Regions from separate parts of the Chryseobacterium sp. WX genome, predicted to be linked through region 2. Evidence: riboswitches for the same ligand, from Rfam matches in the RefSeq annotation. Region 2 holds a riboswitch; each other region holds the start of a gene.

Region 1 (7,153 bases), 160 kb from region 2:
AAAGTTTATTGTACTGATGGTATTTTGCATCATTATGTAGTGCGTAGTAATTACGGGAAAGTGATTCGTAGATTTTAATTTTTAAATTATTAAAAGGAAGATTTTCAATCAATTGAAGACCTGCTTCCAGTTTTTCAATAGCTGTTGCATAATCTTGTCTCAGAAAATAATATTGGGAGAGGTTTTCATAGGCCAGAGCTAAAAGAAAAGGTTGGTTTTTCTGATGTTCAAGATCTGTAATAATACTGTCTATAAGGGTTTTATATTCAGGTAGTTTATTTAGTTTCAGCAGATAGGAAGATCTGAAAATTCTGTTTTCAATTGTTAAAATTCTATTCTCTTCATTATAATCGCCAAGGTATTGATTACTCTGATCTAGAATTTTTAAGGCTTCAGGATAGTTTCTGTTGATTCCCGAGTTCAATGCCTGAAGTTGATATAATTTTGAAGTGGTAATTCTTAATGCCGGACTATTGCTTTTAAGAAGCTTCTGATCAGACAAAAGATGAGAAATAATTCTTTTCGATTGATTGTACAAACCCAGATTCTGATACTGATCGGCAAGGTTATAATCACTGAAGACCTGCATACAATAAGAAAGATCGTTTTTCTGATCAGGCTCTTCTTTTTGAGCGAAAATATTGACAGATTGTACATATTCCCCCTTCATGGCAAAAGCTTGTGAAATAATATTTTGAAGTACAATTTTGTGTTCCGCGTTTTGATCACTCACAAGAATTCCCTGGGTATAACTTATGCATTCGTCAGGATTCTGATATAATTTCAGAAATGCTTTATCTGCTAACATATTGAAGTCCGGACCGGACTGTCCTTTGGTGGTAAGGGAGCAGAAAATAAAAATAAACAGTAAAGTTTGAAATAATTTTTGTCTTGTTAATTTGCTTTTTGTGTTTTTTTGAATAGTTCTGGTAAAATCCATATTCAAAATATTGTTTTGTATCTGTTTGTTTATCAGTTTTATAAAAAATAAGTTCTTTTAAAATTCACGAATTATGAAAGCCAATTTCTTTTGGTAAGGTGAATATTGTATTAATATTGTTTTTACCAATTCGAAACGCTAAATATAATAAAATATGAAAAATTTTTACAAAGTATCAATGAAAATGTTGACAGCTTGTCTTTTTCTGAAATTTGGTTTTGCAGAAGCTCAGCTTACTGTAATAGGTTTGGGAAATTATAATGTAGGGGCAGTCTCTGACAATGGAGTGGTAAGCATGCATACAAGCGCAGGAGGAATATATAAATGGAATGCAGCAGGAGGACTTGTACAGATAGGTTCTATATCAAACGGTTATCCGGCAGCGGGTAGAACTGTTGTTTCGAATGACGGAACCAAAATTTCGTCCTCTATAACAAATGCAGCAACGGGATTTAATGAAATATCAACCTATGATGTAGCTACTTCGACCTGGGTAAACAGAGGCGGGCTTGTTCCTACAGGATGGGACGGTAGCGTAAGTTCAACCTGGGGGATGACTACCAATGGAAGCACGATTGTAGGTTTAGGTTTTCTTACTGCTGCAAACGCACATGCTGTGAAATGGGATGAAGTAAACGGAATGGTAGATCTGGGAAGTATCGTTGCAGGACGCAGCTCCAGAGCAAACGCAATCAATGCGGCAGGAACAGTAATTGTAGGTTGGCAGGATGAGCCAACCGGAACAAGAAGTGGGGCTAAATGGCAGGATGGAGTAGAAACTTTTATTACTGATAATAATGGAAATAATGTAGGGGAAGCAGGAGGAATTTCTGCAGATGGAAATACAATCATAGGCTCAGCAAATCCTAATCCCTATGTCTGGAATGCTGTGAGCGGACTTACTTATATAACGCATCCTAATGCTTCTTTCAGCTTCAAAGGAGGTGCCACCGGGATTTCTGCTGATGGGAAAAAAGTAATTGGATATTATAGAGCATTTGGAGCACCTCCTATGTCAGGGGAAGGTTTTATCTGGACTTCTGCTACCGGAAGGATCAATCTGAATGATTATGCAGCCTCTTTGGGAATTGCAACGAATGGAGTAACCATGGGGCTTCCTTTGGCCATTTCACAGGACGGAAAGAAAATTGCCGGATCAGGGACGAATGCTTCAGGGCAGATGATCGCTTTTTATCTGGATACTTCTCAATTTTTATCGGTGAATGATGCAGTGAAAGAGAAAAATAATATGGGTGTCTATCCTAATCCTGTGACTGATATTCTATGTTTTAAAGGAACAGGAAAAATAGAGAAAGCCGAAATTTATAATATGGTGGGACAAAAGGTAAAATCATTTGATTCGGTAGAAGGGCAGATTGATGTTTCATCCCTGTCAAAAGGAGATTATATTTTGCAATACTCTATGAAGGGAGGAAAACAAGAGACTTATAAATTCATTAAAAAATAACATATATAAATAGTAAAGTAGTGGGATGAATGGCTGTTTTCAATATTGAAAGCGGCCGTTCTTTTTTGTGTATATAGCAAAAGGATAGCATGTTGTGTATAGAAAAGTCTGGTTTTTGGTGAATACATATAAAAAACTATCTTTGCAAAAATTTTGGTTTCCAGTATTTTGGAATGAAAAGGGAATCGGGTGTAACTCCCGGACTGTCCCCGCAACTGTAAATCGCAACTCAAGTTTCTGCAAAAAACCACTGTTTAATAACGGGAAGGTGCAGAATGCGAAAGTCAGGAGACCTGCCGGAATTATAATTAAAAAACATATTGCTTTCGGAGGAAAAGTAAAAAAGTATGGATATAAAAAGATCTTTAGTACTGCTTTTTTCATCTTATGGCTGTTTTCTTTTTGCACAAGAGAAAGCCATCGATACTGTTTATGTCTTCGACAATCAGATGAATAGGGTGAAACTTTTTCATCCCGTAAAAATAATTTCGGCAGAAGATGCTGAGAAAAACTCCAGTAATCTTTCTGAACTTCTGAGATTTCAGTCACAGGTTTTTATCAAAGAAAATGGCCGTGGTGCCGTTTCTTCACCTTCTTTCAGGGGAACTACCGCTCAGCAGACTGCTTTTGTGTGGAATGGAATTAATATTAATTCTAATTTTCTGGGACAGGGAGATATTAATAATATTGCTTTGTTCGGCTATGATCAGATTGGTATAAAAGCTGGTGGTGGAAGTGTAGTATATGGAAGTGGTGCCATCGGGGGAAGTATTCACCTGAATAATACCCTGGATTTTAATAAAGGCTTCCATGGTTCTTTATTTTCTGAAGTGGCTTCTTTTAATACCTATAATAACTTTATAAAAGGTTCTTACAGCAATGATAAGTTCAGTTTTAAGGCTTCTGGAAATTATTCTGTAAGTGAAAATGATTATAAGGTAAGTGACCTGAACTATATCAACAGAAACGGAAGTTATTACAATACAACGTTCAATGTAGGAACATCCTATAAAATCACAAACGATCATAAAATTTCGTGGCAGAGCCAGTTTTTTGATTCTTCACAACGCTTTCCTGTATATGAAGAAACGGGAACAAAAACGAAATATAAAACTCAAAGTGTAAGAAGCCTTCTTTCCTGGGACTGGAACAAAACAAAGTTCAGTAATTCCCTTAAAGCAGCTTATACGGAAGAGAATTTTCAATTTTTGGGTTCGTTAAATCAGCCTAAATCAAGTAGTGGAACCGGGAAAAATTATATCTTTAAAAATGACTTTAATTATTTCCTGAATTCAAAGTGGAATTTTAATATCATAGGAGAGTTTCAGGTTAATAAAGGAGAAGGATATCAAAACGGAATATCCAGCGTCAGTAGAAATATTGGTTCTGTTTCAGGATTGTTAAGATATTTTGCAACAAAAGATCTGCGTTTTGAGGGTGGATTCAAGAAAGATTTCGTGGAAGATGTGAAGTCACCGTTGATGTATTCGTTCTCCGGAAAATGGAGTGCAGCAAAATGGTATGATGTAAGCCTTAATGTATCAAAAAACTTCAGATTTCCATCCTTTAATGATATTTACTATGAACCGGGAGGAAATAAAGACCTGAGACCGGAAACCTCTACCCAGTTCGATATGACGAATGTGTTTAAAGCAGGAGATTTCAGACTTACTTTGTCTCCATACTATATGAACATCACAGATCTTATTGCATGGCTTCCAACGGCTAAAGGATACTGGCAGGCATTCAATGTCAATAAAGTTGAATCCTATGGATTAGAATCCCAGTTGTCCTTTAGCAAACAATGGGGTAATCATAAAATCCGGGCCAATGCAGGATACTATTATGCAAAGTCTATTGATAAAGAAACGAAAATGCAGAGACCTTACGTTCCTATGCACAGAGGAAATGCCAATATAGATTACGAATATGGTTTCTTTAAACTTTTCGCACAGGGGCAGCTGAATGGCGTTACGTATACTACAAGTGACGAAAAAAGGTCAGATGCCATAGATCCTTATTTTCTTTTAAATATGGGAATCTCTGCAACTTTAGCCAAAAAATATACCTTAGGGTTCAAAGTGAATAATCTAACCAATACATACTACAAAACGGTTTCTTTCTATCCTTTACCCAAAAGAAATTATAGTGTGTATGCAGCAATAAATTTTTAAAAATTAAAATTGAGTAAATATGAAAATAACTAAACTTTTAACTGTATTATTTGCAGTAGTGTTATTGTTTAACATTTCTTCATGTTCAAGTAGTTCTGACGAGATTGAAGTTTCTCCAATCACTTATCAGAACGGATATTTTATCTCTAATGAAGGAAACTATAACAGTCAGGGAGCTAAGGTAACATTTGTGACAAGAAATTTAAGCCTGAAGCAAGACGATGTATATGGTTATAACAACAACAAAGAGATTCTTGGTGATGTTCTTCAGACGATTGGTCTTAACGAAAACAAAGCTTATCTTGTTTTGAATAACTCTAATAAAATTGTAGTAGTAGACCGTTATACATTCAAAAAGTTAGGAGTAATTACAGATCAGCTTGATAACCCAAGAGGAATTACTTTTGCTAACAACTTCATCTATGTTGCTAATACCAACTTTACTGCACATACTCAAAGTATAACGAAATATAAGGCTTCTGACTATTCATTTGTAAGTAAAATCAATATGACTGAAGTTTCTGATAAAACAGTAGAGGCAGGAGGAAATGTTTTTGTACAGAATGCTTCATCAGGGTACGGAAATAAGATTACTTATATCAATACTTCTAACGATGCTAAAACTGAAATTACCGTTCCAAATGGTCAGATTGGAAATACAGTATCATACAAATCTAATGTTTATACAATTTCTTCAACAGCTACAGATTCTTATATCTATAAAATTTCAAGTACCGGAGCGCTTACACCGGTAATTACTTTGACAGGAATTCCTAATGCTACGAACCTTCAGATTGATAACGATAAAATCTACTTCAGTTCTGCCAATAAAGTATATACAACGAGTTTGGCTATACCTGCAATTCCTGCAACTCCATTATTAACAGCTGCAGATGGCGGTCCTTACTTTACACTGTATGGATTTAATGTTATTGATGGAAGGATTTTTGCATCAGACGTTAAGCAGTTCACACAGGATAGTGAAATGGTAGTATATTCAGCAGTTACAGGTGCTCAGATCAGTTCTTTTAAAACAGGAGGTATCGGTGCTAGTGGAACATACCTGAATCCATAATGTGTGATAACATATAAAGAAATAATTTTTTATTTTTTCATCATTTGTGTTTTTTTCCGGCCGGTTTCGAAGAAACCGGCCGGCTTTGTTTTCCTAGGGAAACAAAAAAACCTGCGGGATGGAACATCCCGCAGGTTTTATATTTTATATCAGTTGAATTATAGGGTTAACCCCAGTTTTTCAGCCTCAGCAATCACAAATTTTGTTGCTTCTTCTTTTTCATTAGGAATTTCACCCTCAAGAATAGCCTCTTTCACCTTCTCTTTTAGAATTCCGATTTCACGGCCTGGCTTAAGGTGAAACATTTCCATAATCTCTTCACCGGTAATAGGAGGTTGAAAGTTTCTTACCTGATCTTTTTCCTCTACTTCTTTGATCTTTACGGCTACATATTCAAAGTTTCTTTTGAATTTTTCTTGCTTTTTAGAGTTTTTAGTGGTAATGTCTGCCTTGCAAAGCGTGAAAAGATCTTCAAGATTTTCTCCGGCATCAAATAAAAGTCTTCTCAATGCAGAATCTGAAGCATCATCCGTGATCAGCGCGATAGGTCTTGACGAAAGTTTCACCATCTTCTGAACATATTTCATGTCACTTCCCAAAGGCAGTTTTAATCTTTGAAAAAGTGTTTTTACCATTTTTGAGCCCAAAAATTCATGTCCGTGAAATGTCCATCCTGTTCCTTCTACAAACTTTTTTGTTGGAGCTTTTCCAATGTCATGAAGAAGGGCAGACCAGCGAAGCCAAAGATTATCGGTATTCACCGAAATATTATCCACTACTTCCAGCGTATGATAAAAATTATCTTTGTGAGTTTGTCCTTCCACTTCTTCCACTCCTTTCAGTTCGATCAGCTCTGGAATAATCAGCTTCATAAGACCGGTTTGTTCCATTAGTCTTAATCCGATAGACGGTTTTTCAGACAACATTATTTTGTTGAACTCTACCATGATTCTTTCCATAGAAACGATCTTGATTCTTTCTGCTTCCTGCTGGATCGCTTTCAAAGAGTTTTCCTCAATTTTAAAATTTAAAGTTGAAGCAAAACGTACTGCCCTCATCATTCTTAATGGGTCATCAGAATAAGTTTGAGCAGGTTCTAACGGTGTTCTTAAAATTCCTTTTTCAAGATCTTCGATTCCATTGAACGGATCAATCAGTTCTCCGAAGTTTTCTTTATTTAAAGAAATAGCCATCGCATTGATGGTAAAATCTCTTCTTTTCTGGTCATCTTCCAGGCTTCCGCCCTCCACTTCCGGCTTTCGGCTGTTTTCTGTATAGCTTTCCTTTCTTGCTCCCACAAATTCAAGTTCAAGTTCTTTGTACTTGATCATCGCGGTTCCATACGTTTTGAATACAGAAACCTTTAATTTAGGATCTATATCCTGAGCTACATTCTGAGCAAGCTCAATACCGCTTTGTTCCGTTACAAAGTCTATATCTGTAGAAGCTTTTCTGTTCATCAGAAGGTCTCGTACATAACCGCCCACTATGTATAC
Region 2 (7,153 bases):
ATCTGATTTCATTAGCTCCGGGGAAGTCTGTATCCATTGCGAAAAGGGCAAATAATACAAATACTCCGATAATGCTGCTTACAGCCATTAGTACAAAGAAACCTCCTACAATATACTTGAACACATTCCAAACTCCGCTGCTTGCATTGTTGATATAAGGTTTGTTTTCGTTGTAGATTTCTCCGACCCTCTGAGTAGATTCATTGGCAAATTGTACCAATTTATTAGACTCATTCTTAAGATTGTCGAAGTTCATAGGCTTTCCCTGCATTTTCAGGAAATCTGCTGCTGTTTCAGCTTTTGGAAGTACGATCCAAAGGATTACATATAAAAGACCTATTAAAGAAGAGGAAATGGCTGCTGTAAAAATTCCTAGTATGAAGATTCCCAGCCAGATTGCTCTCATGGTAGTAATATCCATTCCTACATATTGAGCTAAACCTGCACAAACCCCTGCTACTTTTTGTTTTTCCGGATCACGGAACAGTTGTTTTTTATCGGTATAATTGGATCCGGAATATTCTTTTCTGGCAGATGTTTTTTCAGAAAAATAAGCTTCTTCCTGTTCTTCGATTTTTTCAGGGCTTCCGATTTGTGCGATTACCTTTTCTACATCGGTATCGTTAATCACTTCACGTTTTCCTAAAGAATCTTTGAAAATCTCCACCATTCTTATTTCTATGTCATGCATTACTTCATCAGCCTCAGAAGCATCCAGAGAGCTTCTCAGTGCATTCAGGTAATCGCTGAGCTTTATATATGCGTGTTCTTCTATGGTAAAAGAAAAACCTGCGAGTCCTATTGAGAGTGTCTTGTTCATAGCTTTGTTTTTTAATTTTGTTGGGTGATTTGGTTTACTGAGGCTGTCAGTTCATTCCATGTATTGAGTAGTTCATCCAGGAAAAGTTTTCCTTTTTCTGTGATCTGATAATATTTTCTGGGTGGTCCTCCTGTAGATTCTTCCCATCTGTAAGAGAGAAACTCTCCGTTTTTAAGTCTTGTAAGAAGAGGGTAGAGGGTCCCTTCCACTACATCCAGTTTTCCTTTTTTCAGTTCGTCAATAAGATCAGAAACATACATTTCACGGTTATTGATGAGACTTAGAATACAGAATTCCAGAATTCCTTTTCGCATTTGCGCTTTGGTATTTTCGGTATTCATCTTTGATAAGTTTTGTTAATTAGTTATATTTTTAGAAAAATGCCCCTAGCTAGTTGAGCCTATTCTAATTTTACATTACAAAGATATGTAAATAAAATGGTATTATGCAATACAAAGTAGTGAAATTTTCAAAATAAATTATTTAAAATATTGAAAATCAATTAAATAAATTTTATCTTGAATTTTACGTAAAATGAATTTTAACAGAAAATAGCTCAGAAATCTTTAATTTTTAAATAAAATTGATAGAAAAAATGATCTTTTATTAATTATTACCCATTACTCATTACAGATTACTCATGTCATAGCCCCGATAGCAGTGGTTACCCCACAGCAGCTATGGCTTTAGGCAGGAGCGAGGAGTATGAGCGGATAGCGGGAAACAGCTTCTTATCTATGAATACACTTTTATTGAAAGGGTAATTCTGACAGATAATGAGACCGGGATTTTGAGATCGCTATTATGATTCGTATTTTTGTTAGCAATAAAAACACCTAAATCATTTACTATTACCATGAATATTTTGAATAAGTACTGGCACTTATCGGCATTTCTTTTATTAGGTCCCTTATGTTTCGGGCAATATCAGTTTGAGGTTAAAAATGTATCAAAAAGTTATGATGCTGTCATCCATGTAGAAAATTGTTATGATGACAGATGCGGAGGAAAGGGAACGGTGGAATTGTTTGATCATAAAAACAGCAAAGTACAGACTTTTGTTTCAGAGGATCTGGTTTTATATACAGAACAAGGTCAAAAACCGATCCAGGGGAAATTGATCCCCCTTTTGAAAGATCAGCGTGCCGTAATTATAGATGATTTTAATTTCGATGGAACGGAAGATGTTGCCATAAGGAACGGAAATATGGGAAATTATAGCGGGGCATCTTATGATGTATATGTCTTCAACAAGACAAGATTAGGGTTTGTAAAAAGTGATGAACTTACAGAGCTGGGTTCAAACGGTCTGGATATTTTTGATGTTGATGCCAAGCGTAAACGTCTAATTTCTTATGGAAAGTCCGGCTGCTGTGATATTTTTACATCAGAATATGTTGTAATTCCGAATAAAGGACTTGATAAAGTCTTTGAAAAAGAAGAGGATATGAGCATTGAAGGTAGTGTAAAAGTGACCACTAAAGAAAAGATAAATAATAAATGGATTACCAAAACAAAGGTATATCCGTCTGATCAATATAACAGAAATAAGAAGTAAGATGAAAATTCAGAAAGAGATCGATTTTATTCTGGCAGTAGATGCACTTAAAAATGTACAGCGAAGAAATTATAATGCAGACGATTCCCGGAGAGAGAATACAGCGGAACACTCATGGCAGATTATTATTCTGGCTCAGATCCTTTATCCGTATGCTAAAAACCGTGCAGATATTGATTTGTTAAGAGTGATAAGAATGCTTTCCATTCATGATCTTGTGGAGATTGATGCCGGAGACACTTTTATTTTTGATGAAAAGGCAATGGTAGGAAAGTTCGAAAGAGAGAAAGCTTCTGCTCAGAAAATCTTTGGAATTCTGGATGAACCTTTACGTACAGAATTCTTTAATTTATGGCTTGAGTTTGAAGATGAGAAAACTCCGGATGCTATCTTTGCATGTGGAATTGACAGAATCATGCCGTTTATCTTAAATTCTCATACTTCCGGAAAAAGCTGGACTGAAGCTGGAGTGACAGAAAGACAAATTCGAAATATGCTTGAAAATGCAATCAGCAGAGCATCTGATGAAATGGGAGAGGCTTTTGAGCTTTTGCTGAACAGAAGTCTGGAAACAGAAAAAGTACTGAAATAATTGAAAAAAGAAGACCCTGCCCGCTTATTGGGCAGGGTCTTTTTATAGATCATCTGAAATGTTTTAAGAGGCTAGTAATAAGTAATTGTCGGGATTTAATAAAATTCCCTTCTTTGAATAAAATCCAGCCATACTGTTATGTACATAAAATCCCAGTACAAAATTTTTATAAGAAGTATCCAGGCTGAATTTCACTTCTTTCCCGTCTTTAGACCAGACCGGATTTTTAACGATAATGATGGTATTGCGGGTTTCTTTTCCATCAATGTATTCATATAATTTGAGCTGAAGAGTCTTTGTTTTTTTCATAGGCTCTGTGAATTGTACCACGATATTATTGAGATCAGTTTTCTCAAATTCTTTATTATTGGAATTGACAACGGAAGGCTGGGAAATTTTGTTTCCTGTTTTCTTCGTCCACTTTAATAATGGAATATATAATTTTTCCAGATTCTTTTCCTTTTTATAAAGCTCTATAAGCTTCTCCGAGAATAAATTCTGAGCAATAAAACCGCGTCGGATATTCACTTTATGATAAATCGCCGAAAGACTGTCTGTTTTTTCTTCTGGAAATTTTTCGTTGATGAACAAATCGTAAACAGCCCATGTCATATATTCATTGAATGAATTTATTCCCGGGTATCCTGATTTTTTATCCCAATTCGTAAGGTTGAAGCTTTCCGTTATTTCCTTTGAGTACTGATCTGAAATAGGATTTACATACCCATGATCGATTTCTGAAAATACGGTGTGATTATCAAGAATCCTTCTTGCGAGATTACCTTTTAAATTTCCAAGGATAAGATCTTCTCCGATATTTGGAAAGTCTACAGTTAAGGAGCTATTGATATCCCTGTGGCAATTCTGTCCGCCTACCAAAGGAGATATGGCAATAATGTATTTCTTATCTGTTTCATTGGCTGGTCTTTTTGCTATTTTATCCAAAAAAGTATAAGTATCATTGATGTAATAATACTCTTTGTAATTGGCAATTAAAGTATTGTAAAACGACTGATGATTTTTATAAAAGGTTCTGTAATTTGATTTCTTTACAAAGTCATTGATGAGCTCCAGATTTTCATCTACTTCTTTAGGACCAAAGGAATTGAAAGGAAAATCTCTTTTAAGTAAGCCTTTTTCATCAAAAGAAAATGCATAGAAATCAGTTCGGAAGCCTAAGAATTTTTTCCAATCTTTTCTTGAATAATTTACTTTTTTTAGTAAAGGATGATCTTTTACAGGCTCAAAATACGTGATGATTTCATCATAATATGGTGGGATTTTCTGTACGTCATAAGGATCTGTTCTGCCATATTCAGTGAGGGCCAGAATAATATTTCCTAATTCGTAACTTTCTGAAAGTTCAATTTTAACGTCTTTTTGTGCTCTTAATGTAATGGATAGGATAAGGGTAATGATTACAATAATCTTTTTCATGAAATATCGGTTCTTCTATAGTTTTTAGTGACAGCAATGTAAAAATAATTTTTTTGCCATGCTAAAAGTAAATAAAAAAACAAATGAAGTCCAATCATTCTTTGGTTGAGATATACTATGTTGTGTTGAATGGAAAAGTTTCGGGCGGCCTCTGGCCGCCCGAAACTTTATTGTTTATAGTATTTGGATTGGTTTCTTGAATTCGTCAATCGCTACAAAAGTAAAATCACCAATAATTGCTTTTTCTCTTTCATAGGAATACATCTGCTCGGTGTAAATTTCAACGTTTACTTTCATACTGGTTTTTCCCACGTATGAAACTTTCCCGATCAGCTCAACGATGGTTCCGGCAGGAATAGGTTTTTTAAAATCGATCTTGTCACTGCTTACCGTTACCACTCTTTTTCTGGCAAAACGGGTTGCGGTGATAAAAGCTACCTCATCCATCAGCTGCATCGCTGTACCTCCAAAAAGGGTATCATAGTGATTGGTTGTGTTAGGGAAAACCGCTTTAAAGATTCTGGTTTCGGATGCTTCAATTCTTTCTTCTGTAGTCATATATCATTATTAATTAAAGCGATAGGAAATGATTGGAAACAACAGAATAATAACAGGAACTTATAGAATTCCTGAAACAATCCATCAGATCAATACAACTTCAAATCGCGAAAGTTACATGTTTAAGAAAAAGGCAGGTCTCCTGACTTGTAACATCATTTATCTCCTTCCCATGCCTCGCACAGTGGATCTTTGATAAAGACTTCAGTTACTTACAGTTGCGCGACAGTCCGTGATTTTCACACGGTTCCCTTTTAATCTGCAGTGATGCAGAACCAATTTCTGTGATGAATAAGCGTAAAAACTTTTCGAATGCAAAAATAATGAATTTATTCCGGATTATGGTAAATAATCTGGCTGATTACTCTTCCTTTCTTAATCGTCCAGAGAGTAGTGTATCTGTTTTCCCCTGAACCGTTTATCATATAAAGAAAAATATTATCGTTGTCAAGTGAGGTTACTCCAACGTTTTCAAAATCCATGGTAGGCTGGAACATATTTTTGATGGCTTCTCTTACAAAAACAGATCCTCTTCCGGGTTGCTGTACTCTGATGGATTTGATTTCAGTCATTCCTTCAGGAAGGTCATTTCCAATTCCCCATGGTTTTACTTTATCAATGGTAAGAATTTTTCCTTCTGCATCTTTTTCCTTTTTACGGTATCCTGCATTGGAAGGATAAATATCAATCACCACTTTGCTTCTTTGGGCAGTAGGAATCTTAGGATCAGAATTGTCAGTAAAAATAAGAGATCTTCCGTTTTTAGATTTAGATGGAGTGTAGGCAGGAAGCTGGTCTACATAAGCAATACGCCCTTTATTTACCATTCCTTCTTTATCCAGAGTTTCATACCGTACAAAAGGTTTGTCGTCATCCTGTTTCTCCGGATATTTGATCCAGATCCATTCTGTTTCTCCGGGAGCAGGTTTTACATAAACAAATACATCTCCTTTACGCATACGGATCTTGTCTACAATTTTTCGGTAATCGTCTTTATGTACACGTACGTTGGCATATCCTTCTTCAGCTTTTACAACTCCAAAAGGAACTTTAGTCTGCCCTTTTACAAAAGCAATAGATAAAATACTGAAAGCGGATAAATAGAATGCTTTGTTTATGAAAGTCATCATGAAAATTTTTTGATCCCTCAAATATATAAATTAAATGCTTTTCGGAAGATAATTATACCGCTGCAGTTCTTTTAAATCTTGTATTTGTTTTAGATAGCCTTCACGCAGAAGAAATATTTGGTGTGAAATATCAAGAACTTCCTGATAATTATGATCAGAAATAATGAATCCCTTATACGCAGACTGTTCAATGATTGCAGCTTTCAATGCTGCAGAAATTTTTGGAGAAAGGCTATGGAAGGGCTCGTCCAGTAAAACAAAATCAGCTTCAGAATAAATTATCATTAAAGCTTCAATGACTCTCTGCTCACCTCTGGAAAGATCTTTAGGTTTTTCCGACAAAAAAGGACGGATCAGATCTGAAGTCAATAACAGATCTGTATTTTTTTTATTGCAAAAAAGAGGAATTAAGGTTTTAATGGTATTGTACTTCGGTAAGAAAATATCCTGTGGCAGGTAAGCAATTCTGTTTTTTCTATCAGAAATGCTTTTCAGAACTTTGTCATTGTATCTTATAAACTGGGTATCACTACTGACAGTTCCAAAAATAATTTTTAATAATGTTGATTTGCCAACACCATTTCTGCCCAGAATTCCAATAATCTGCCCGGTTTCACATCCTAAATAAATATCCCGAAGGATATTATTATCTTTAAAAGACTTGGTTATGCTGTCAATATGAAGCTTGCTCATAAAATTCCTGTTATTATTTTGACAATCACACAGACAGCTACCGTGAATCCCCAAAGGAAACCTCTGGAAAACCCTAAATTGGCATAAAAGTAATATTCATTTTTAAACCGGAGTTCATATATAAAATAATGAAGAACAAGAGATATTAAAAGAAAACTCAATCCAAAGTTCTCAATATTGAAAGAGGATAAACAAGAAGCTAATAAAGAAAATATCAAGGTGGGAATTATTATTTTTTTATAAAAAATCCAGAGAGTAGAAATACTTTTGAACATATATTAAAGCATAGAGTTTCTGTGTGTTTTACACTTTATTGTCAAAAATATTAAAAAATACAATGCTATATGGAGAAAGTATAAGCTATA
Region 3 (7,153 bases), 1.9 Mb from region 2:
GATTTTCCATCCTCCGTTGGTTTAAATTTTATTATAAACTATATTTTTAGTTTATAAGATGGGAGTTTCTAAAGCTTTCATTAGTAAACCATTAAAGATACATTCTATAATTCAAATGAACCATTGTAAGCAATAAGAAATACATCAGTTCTTCTTGAGAATTGTTGTGCTTTTTTCAGACTTGTATATGGTATCATAACTTTATTTAACATTATTAATTTCAATTTAACATTAAAATGAAATCTCCTATAATTTTGACTGCCTTGCTGTCAGTATCATTACTGTCGTGTGCCAAGGAAACTCCTCAGGTAAAGCATGCAAGCCACATGGACTCCTCGGGGAAGAAAATAGAAAATGTACAGGTAGTGAACGAAGAAGATCCTGTCTGCCACATGAAAACTGCCGGATCTATAAAAGATACTGCTGTGTATAAAAATAAAACGTACGGTTTTTGCAGTGTCTCCTGCAAAGGTGAATTCAAAAAAAGTCCTGAAAGATATGCCCAAAAATAAAAAGACCACAAATAAAAGTAAAGTGATCATACCCATTGCGGTATTTGCATTGCTTTTCCTGGGAATAGGTGTGGGAATGGGGTATTTTAAAAAGAACCTTTATACTGTGATGAAAGTTCCGGACTTTGAACTTACAGATCAGAACAGTAAAAAAGTTACCAATAAAGATATGCTGGGAAAAGTATATCTCGTAGAATTTTTCTTCAGCAAATGTCCTACGATATGCCCGGTGATGAATACCAATATGAAGGCCATCCAAAACCAGATTAATGATCCCAACTTCGGCATTATCTCCATCAGTATTGATCCGGAAAATGATACGCCTGAAGCTTTGAAAGAACATGCCCAAAGAATTGGTGCAAAATCTCCGAACTGGCATTTCCTGACCGGAGACCGTACCTATATTGGAAAACTTGCGGATCAGTTTAATATCTACGTAGGTGATAAAGAAGATGAAGGAGAAAGCCTGAACCACAGCGGAATGATTGCTCTGGTAGATCAGGAGGGGAATATCCGTTGTAGATACAACAAGGAAAATATGCCTATTCTCTATTATTCAGGACTGAATTATGGAGATCCGGAAGGTAAAACACCTATGCTGACAGGAAAATATCACCCAGATAGAGAAATTCTTATTGAGGATATTAAAAAATTATTGAAATAGGGAAGGGGGGAAGCCGGATGTCTGAAACTGGAAGTTATTCCAGACTATGAAGCTCTAGCAGTTTTTTGAGATGGCTGTAAAAGGAAATAGAAGTTGAAAAAGTTAGGCTATAACATCAATTACTTCCAGCATCGATTACCGACCTCCCACTTAAAAAGAAAACATTGTTCAACCATAAACAAAAAAATTATGAAGATTTTGAAAATAGCTGCTATAACTGCAGTTTTCGCAGCCCAATTTACAATGGCTCAGTTTAAGCAGACGCCTCTTCCTTATGCTTATAATGCTTTGGAAGGAAATATTGATGCCCAAACGATGGAAATTCATTATTCAAAACACGGTGCAGCATATGCTGCTAACTTGAATAAAGCCATTGCAGGAACTCCACAGGAAAAAGAAACTTTGTTTCAGATTCTTTCCAATGTTTCAAAATTGCCTGCTGCTGTAAGAAATAACGCAGGAGGACACTACAACCACGAATTGTTCTGGACGGTTCTTACACCTCAGAAAAATACACAGCCTTCAGCAAAATTAGCAAAAGCTATCACTGAAACTTTCGGAAGTATGGATGCTTTTAAAGAAAAAATGTCTAAGGCAGGTGCAGACCGTTTTGGTTCAGGATGGGCCTGGCTTTCTGTAGGGAAAGATGGGAAACTGTTTGTTTCCTCTACTCCTAATCAGGACAATCCTTTGATGGATGTTGTAGAAGAAAAAGGAACTCCAATCTTCGGCATTGATGTATGGGAGCATGCTTATTATTTAAAATATCAGAATAAAAGAGCAGATTATCTTACCGCGATCTGGAATGTTACCAACTGGAAAGAAATCAGCAGAAGATATGATGAAGCGATAAGCAAGAAATAATCTGATGAAAATATTGTACAGCATACTTTTTACCTTCTATATGGTGCTAAGACCTTTAGTGCCCGTGGTAGAGTATGCTGTAAATTATGATTATATCGTTAAAGTTCTCTGTATCAATAAAACCAGACCGGAGGTTCACTGTAACGGAAAATGTTACCTGAGTAAAGAGCTCGCCAAAGCCAATGATTCAGAATCTTCACCTTTTCAAAAAATAAAAAACTCAGGACAGAAAATTCTTGATACCTATATTCTTCCTGAAACTACAACGGTCAACACTACGGAAAGACGTCAGTTTTTCAGTTTCAATTTCACTTACGAAACAGCTTATTCTTTTCTGTTTCTTACCCATATTTTCAAACCACCGGTTTTTTAAGTTAAACTATCACTATTCAACCAAAAAAGTCACAAAAGCTTACTCAATTAAAAATCAAAGATTTTTAAAAAGTTTAAGTGCTCTTCTGAACATAATACGTATCACTTAATAAACTTAAGTGTAAGAACTTTTGTGCTTTTTGTGGTAAAAAAACAATGCTGTTACAGCCATTCAAATTAATTTAACTTAAAAAATCAACAATGAAAATTTCTCAATTTTTATCACTATTCTTTATTGCCTTTACTGTATTCTCTTTTACAGCCTGCGAAAGCAGCAGGGATGATGAGAACCCACAGGATACTACGCCTGGAAAACTTCAGATCAAATTTGAAAACGGATTTAACAATGTGGGAGATATCGTTCTAAATCAGACGGTTCAGACTTCTGCTAACGGACAGAAACATAACTTTTCTGCTTTGAAATACGTCATCAGTAATATTGCATTGATAGACGAAAACGGAAACGAATTTAAATACAACGAAAATAATCCTGACAAAGGAGCTTTTATCGTAGATCAGGCAGATGCGGTAGCCGGAATTGTTTATCTTAATCTGGATGGCGTTCCGAAAAACAATTACAAAAAAATAAGATTTGGATTAGGTGTGAGTCAAAAAGCGTATTTGCTGGGACAGGACGGACAGGCTGAATTCTGGACAAAAGCCAAGCAGAAGGGAATGTCCTGGTCATGGGCTGCCGGTTATGTATTTGTAAAACTGGAAGGGAAATACGGTACAGATTCTCCTTCAAAAGAATTTATGAATCACACAGGAAATATGGGAAATACTGCAGCCAACAATACTCCTGATCTTTATCGCGAAATTACACTGAATCTTCCGACAACAGCAAGGGTAACGACAAAAATTCGTCCTTCTGTCCATATTCTGGCAGACCTGAACCAATTTTTGAGCGGAGATAGGACACTTACACTTACCACAGCCAATGATATGCTGATGGGTTCAAACCAGCACCTGGTAGATGTTACCAATAATCTTACAAAAATGTTTAAAGTAGACCACGTTCACAATGATTAATTTTTTTGTTAAAACGATACTGGTTCTGCTTGTATTTGTATTGAGTTGCATTTCATGTTCTGATGAGGTGATTCAGCCATTGGAAAAAGATGAAGCCTACAATCTGGAGTTTCCTTCTTATTTTCCGGAAATGACTTTTGATACATCCATTAATCCGATGACCAAAAATGGAGTGGAGCTGGGACGAAAATTATTCTATGAAGGCAGACTTTCAAGAAATAATACCATTTCATGCGGTTTCTGCCATATACAGGAAAATGCTTTTACCCATCACGGTCATACGGTAAGCCATGGGGTAGACGACAGAATCGGAATCAGGAATGCACCGCCCATCCAGAATATGGCTTTTTTGAAAAGATATATGTGGGACGGAGTGATTCACAATCTGAATGAGCAACCCATCAGCCCGATTACCGACGTCAATGAAATGGACAGCTCCATACCGGAAGCTATTTCGAAAATAAAAGATGATCAGAAGTATAAAAAACTGTTCAGAGAAGCTTATGGAGACGAAACCATTACCGGCGAAAGAATTTTAAAAGCATTATCACAGTTTATGGCTTCTTTAATTTCTGCAGATTCAAAATATGACCGGTTCAGACAGGGAAAAGAACAGTTGACTTCAATAGAATCCCAGGGAATGACATTATTCAATCAGAAATGTGCTTCCTGTCATAGCGGAGAGCTGTTTACGGATGAGAGTTTCAGAAATACCGGAATGTATTACAATACAGAATTCAAGGATGCAGGAAGATACAGAGTGAGCCTGAATCAGGTAGATTGGATGAAATTCCGTGTTCCGAGTCTGAGAAATGTAGAATATACCGCACCTTATATGCATGACGGAAGGTTTTATACATTAGATGCGGTTCTTAATTTCTATTCGGATCAGGTAGAAGATAATGTCAATCTTGATCCACAGCTTAAACAGAATGGTCACATAGGAATTGCCATGTACAGTCAGGAAAAACAATCCATCATTGCGTTCCTGAAAACATTATCAGATAAAAGTTTTATATCCAATCCAAAATTTGCAGAATAATTTATAAAAAACATGAAGAAGATTATATTGATAGTAAGTTTGATCGTGTTTAGTCAGTATCAGGCAAAAACCATCAGAGACAGTGCTTATGTTGGTCCCGAAACGCTTAACAGATTCGATTTTGATGATGATTGTGATGCGTGCGGCTGTGCAGCAGGAAATGGATCTTCCGGCTTTGAATCTTTGCTGAATCCACAGTTTATCGGAATCAAATACTTTGCACAACATTACAAAGCCAAGGAAAACTTATTTGTAAAAGACCTCACGCAGGATCAGTATTTCAATACCCTGCAGCTGTGGGGGAAGATTCCACTGACTAAAAAACTAAGTGTTTATGCAAGTCTGCCCTTCCATTTCCATGAAAAGAAAACGATGCAGGGAGATATTAAAATCAACGGTATAGGAGATCTGAATCTGATGGGAATTTACCAGCTGATGAGCTCTAAAGATAATTTCCATCATCTGAGCGGAGGTTTGGGAGTGAAAATTCCACTGGGGAAGTTTGATGAAAAAGGAGCATCCGGTGTCAACCCAAGCTTTCAGTTGGGAACCGGAAGCTGGGATTATCAGGCCGCTTTGAATTATAAGTTTCAGAAAAATAAAGTAGCCGTACTGGTTAATACAGATTACACCATTAAAACAGAGAACAGGAAAAATTACCGTTTTGGAAACCAATGGAACTATGCAGCAACAGGCTTTTATCAGGTTGCAGGAAATGAAAAGTCCATTTTTTCTATAAAAACAGGGGTTCAGGGTGAAGTCTACGCTCAGAACAAACAGTTTGATGAGGCACTGCCGAATACTGCTGGTAGCGCTTTGTACGGAAAACTGGGATTTGAAGCCTCTCACAAAAAGCTGAGCCTGGGAAGTGAACTTATGCTTCCCATGTACACGCATCTGGCGGGAGGAGATATTGAAGCTCAATCAAGATTCAGTGTTTTCCTGAATATTGGCATTTAAAGCGAAACCCTTATTGAAATCATGTTAAAGCTCCTTCGGGAGCTTTAATTGTTTATAAATCATGATTTTAGTTGGGGATTAGGAATAATTATTTATCTTTGCCGGAATTTGGTGAGCCGTAAAAAGCTCTTAAAAGGGAATCCGGTGAAAATCCGGGACAGACCCGCTGCTGTAAGCTCCGCACCAAAGTTTTTGAAGAATATATCCACTGTTTTTTAATGGGAAGGATTTCAAAAATGGAGTAAGTCAGAAGACCTGCCAGACAATAATCGTTTGACGCTTTCGTGGAATAAAGCTTAGGACATCAATGATTCTGTGCAGTGACAGCTGTGCTTTGTCGTTGTATTCTTATACCCCATTAGCGTCTTCATTACCCTAAATGAGCTAATGGCAGCAAAACTAATTACTTCTGCAATTCATAAAGCTGTTTTCACAATATTAGTGTTAACATCTCAACTTGTGTTTTCCCAAACTAATAAAAAAGACAGTCTTCAGGAAGAGACCATTAAAGGAATCAATCTTTATAAAAAGAATTTTAAAGAAATCCTTCCGGCACAAACGCTGCAGGGAGAACAGCTGGAAAGACTAAACAGTCATTCCGTTGCAGATGCACTGCGGTATTTTTCAGGCGTTCAGATTAAAGATTACGGAGGATTGGGTGGTTTGAAAACCATCAACATCCGAAGCATGGGAAGCCAGCATGTAGGGGTTTTTTATGATGGAATTCAATTAGGAAATGCTCAAAACGGACTGGTGGATCTGGGAAGGTACTCTTTGGATGATCTGGAAGAAATATCGTTGTATAACGGACAGAAAAGTGAAATTTTTCAGCCAGCAAAGGACTTTGGCTCTTCTGGGTCTATCTATTTACAGCCTAAAACACCCGTATTTAAAGGAAATAGAAAAACCAATTTGGTGATAAGAGCAAAAAGTGCATCTATTGATCTCTTTAATCCTTCATTCCGGTTGGAACAGAAAATTTCAGACAGGGTTTCTGCCAGTTTCAGTGGCGAATTTATGCAGAGTGACGGAATTTACAGATTCCGTTATGCCAAGAAATATCCTGATGGGCAACAAGCCTATGATACCATTGCAAAAAGACAGGACTCAGATATCAAAGCAAAACGTTTTGAAACTTCTCTCAACGGAACTTTAAATAACGGAAGCTGGAATATCCGTGGCTACGGTTATATTTCAAACCGCGGAATGCCGGCACCTATTGTTAACGGGCGCTTTGAAGGAAGAGGAGCGAGGCTTTCCGATGAGAATTATTTTGTACAGGCTAATCTGAGAAAAAAACTGTTCCCGAAATTTGAAACACAGCTTAAAGCAAAATTTGCTTACGATTACACCCATTTCATGGACACAGTTCGTTCGCAGTCTATTATTTATACCGATAATACCTACATCCAAAGGGAACTTTATCTTTCCTCTTCCAATATTTACTCAATCACTCCCAATTGGGATGTCAGCCTGAGTGGAGATTTTCAGTATAATAACCTGGATGCCACTCTGGATAATTTTTCTTATCCTACACGTTACACTACATTGGTAGCATTGGCAACAACCTATCAGTGGAACAGATTCAAAATTTTGGGAAGCCTTTTAGGAACCTTTACTTTTGAAGAAGTAAGAAAAAATAAAAGACCGGGAGATGCCAGAGAGTGGACACCTGCGGTGTTTATGAGCTATCAGCCGGAAAAAATT

The links. A riboswitch is a leader RNA that binds a small molecule or an ion and turns the genes downstream of it on or off. The one in region 2 is predicted to bind cobalamin.
Region 1: it holds a riboswitch for cobalamin, as region 2 does, so the genes downstream of both, PZ898_RS09325 (TonB-dependent receptor) here and PZ898_RS08645 (acyl-CoA thioesterase) in region 2, are expected to answer to the same signal.
Region 3: it holds a riboswitch for cobalamin, as region 2 does, so the genes downstream of both, PZ898_RS17070 (TonB-dependent receptor) here and PZ898_RS08645 (acyl-CoA thioesterase) in region 2, are expected to answer to the same signal.

The regions. Positions count from the first base shown of each region.
Region 1 is NZ_CP120710.1:2,072,525-2,079,677, reverse strand. Features, by position in the region: gene PZ898_RS09335 (AraC family transcriptional regulator) at 1-940, opposite strand, end outside; gene PZ898_RS09330 (T9SS type A sorting domain-containing protein) at 1,095-2,408, shown strand; cobalamin riboswitch at 2,546-2,724, shown strand; gene PZ898_RS09325 (TonB-dependent receptor) at 2,756-4,582, shown strand; gene PZ898_RS09320 (DUF5074 domain-containing protein) at 4,602-5,657, shown strand; gene PZ898_RS09315 (HD domain-containing protein) at 5,816-7,153, opposite strand, start outside.
Region 2 is NZ_CP120710.1:1,917,198-1,924,350, reverse strand. Features, by position in the region: gene PZ898_RS08670 (PspC domain-containing protein) at 1-820, opposite strand, end outside; gene PZ898_RS08665 (PadR family transcriptional regulator) at 832-1,161, opposite strand; gene PZ898_RS08660 (hypothetical protein) at 1,677-2,378, shown strand; gene PZ898_RS08655 (HD domain-containing protein) at 2,380-2,970, shown strand; gene PZ898_RS08650 (DUF4932 domain-containing protein) at 3,034-4,407, opposite strand; gene PZ898_RS08645 (acyl-CoA thioesterase) at 4,582-4,965, opposite strand; cobalamin riboswitch at 5,080-5,260, opposite strand; gene PZ898_RS08640 (hypothetical protein) at 5,295-6,095, opposite strand; gene PZ898_RS08635 (ATP-binding cassette domain-containing protein) at 6,126-6,788, opposite strand.
Region 3 is NZ_CP120710.1:3,789,609-3,796,761, forward strand. Features, by position in the region: gene PZ898_RS17030 (hypothetical protein) at 1-25, shown strand, start outside; gene PZ898_RS17035 (YHS domain-containing protein) at 237-512, shown strand; gene PZ898_RS17040 (SCO family protein) at 499-1,176, shown strand; gene PZ898_RS17045 (superoxide dismutase) at 1,366-2,040, shown strand; gene PZ898_RS17050 (hypothetical protein) at 2,045-2,413, shown strand; gene PZ898_RS17055 (MbnP family protein) at 2,614-3,444, shown strand; gene PZ898_RS17060 (cytochrome c peroxidase) at 3,437-4,486, shown strand; gene PZ898_RS17065 (transporter) at 4,499-5,446, shown strand; cobalamin riboswitch at 5,539-5,724, shown strand; gene PZ898_RS17070 (TonB-dependent receptor) at 5,834-7,153, shown strand, end outside.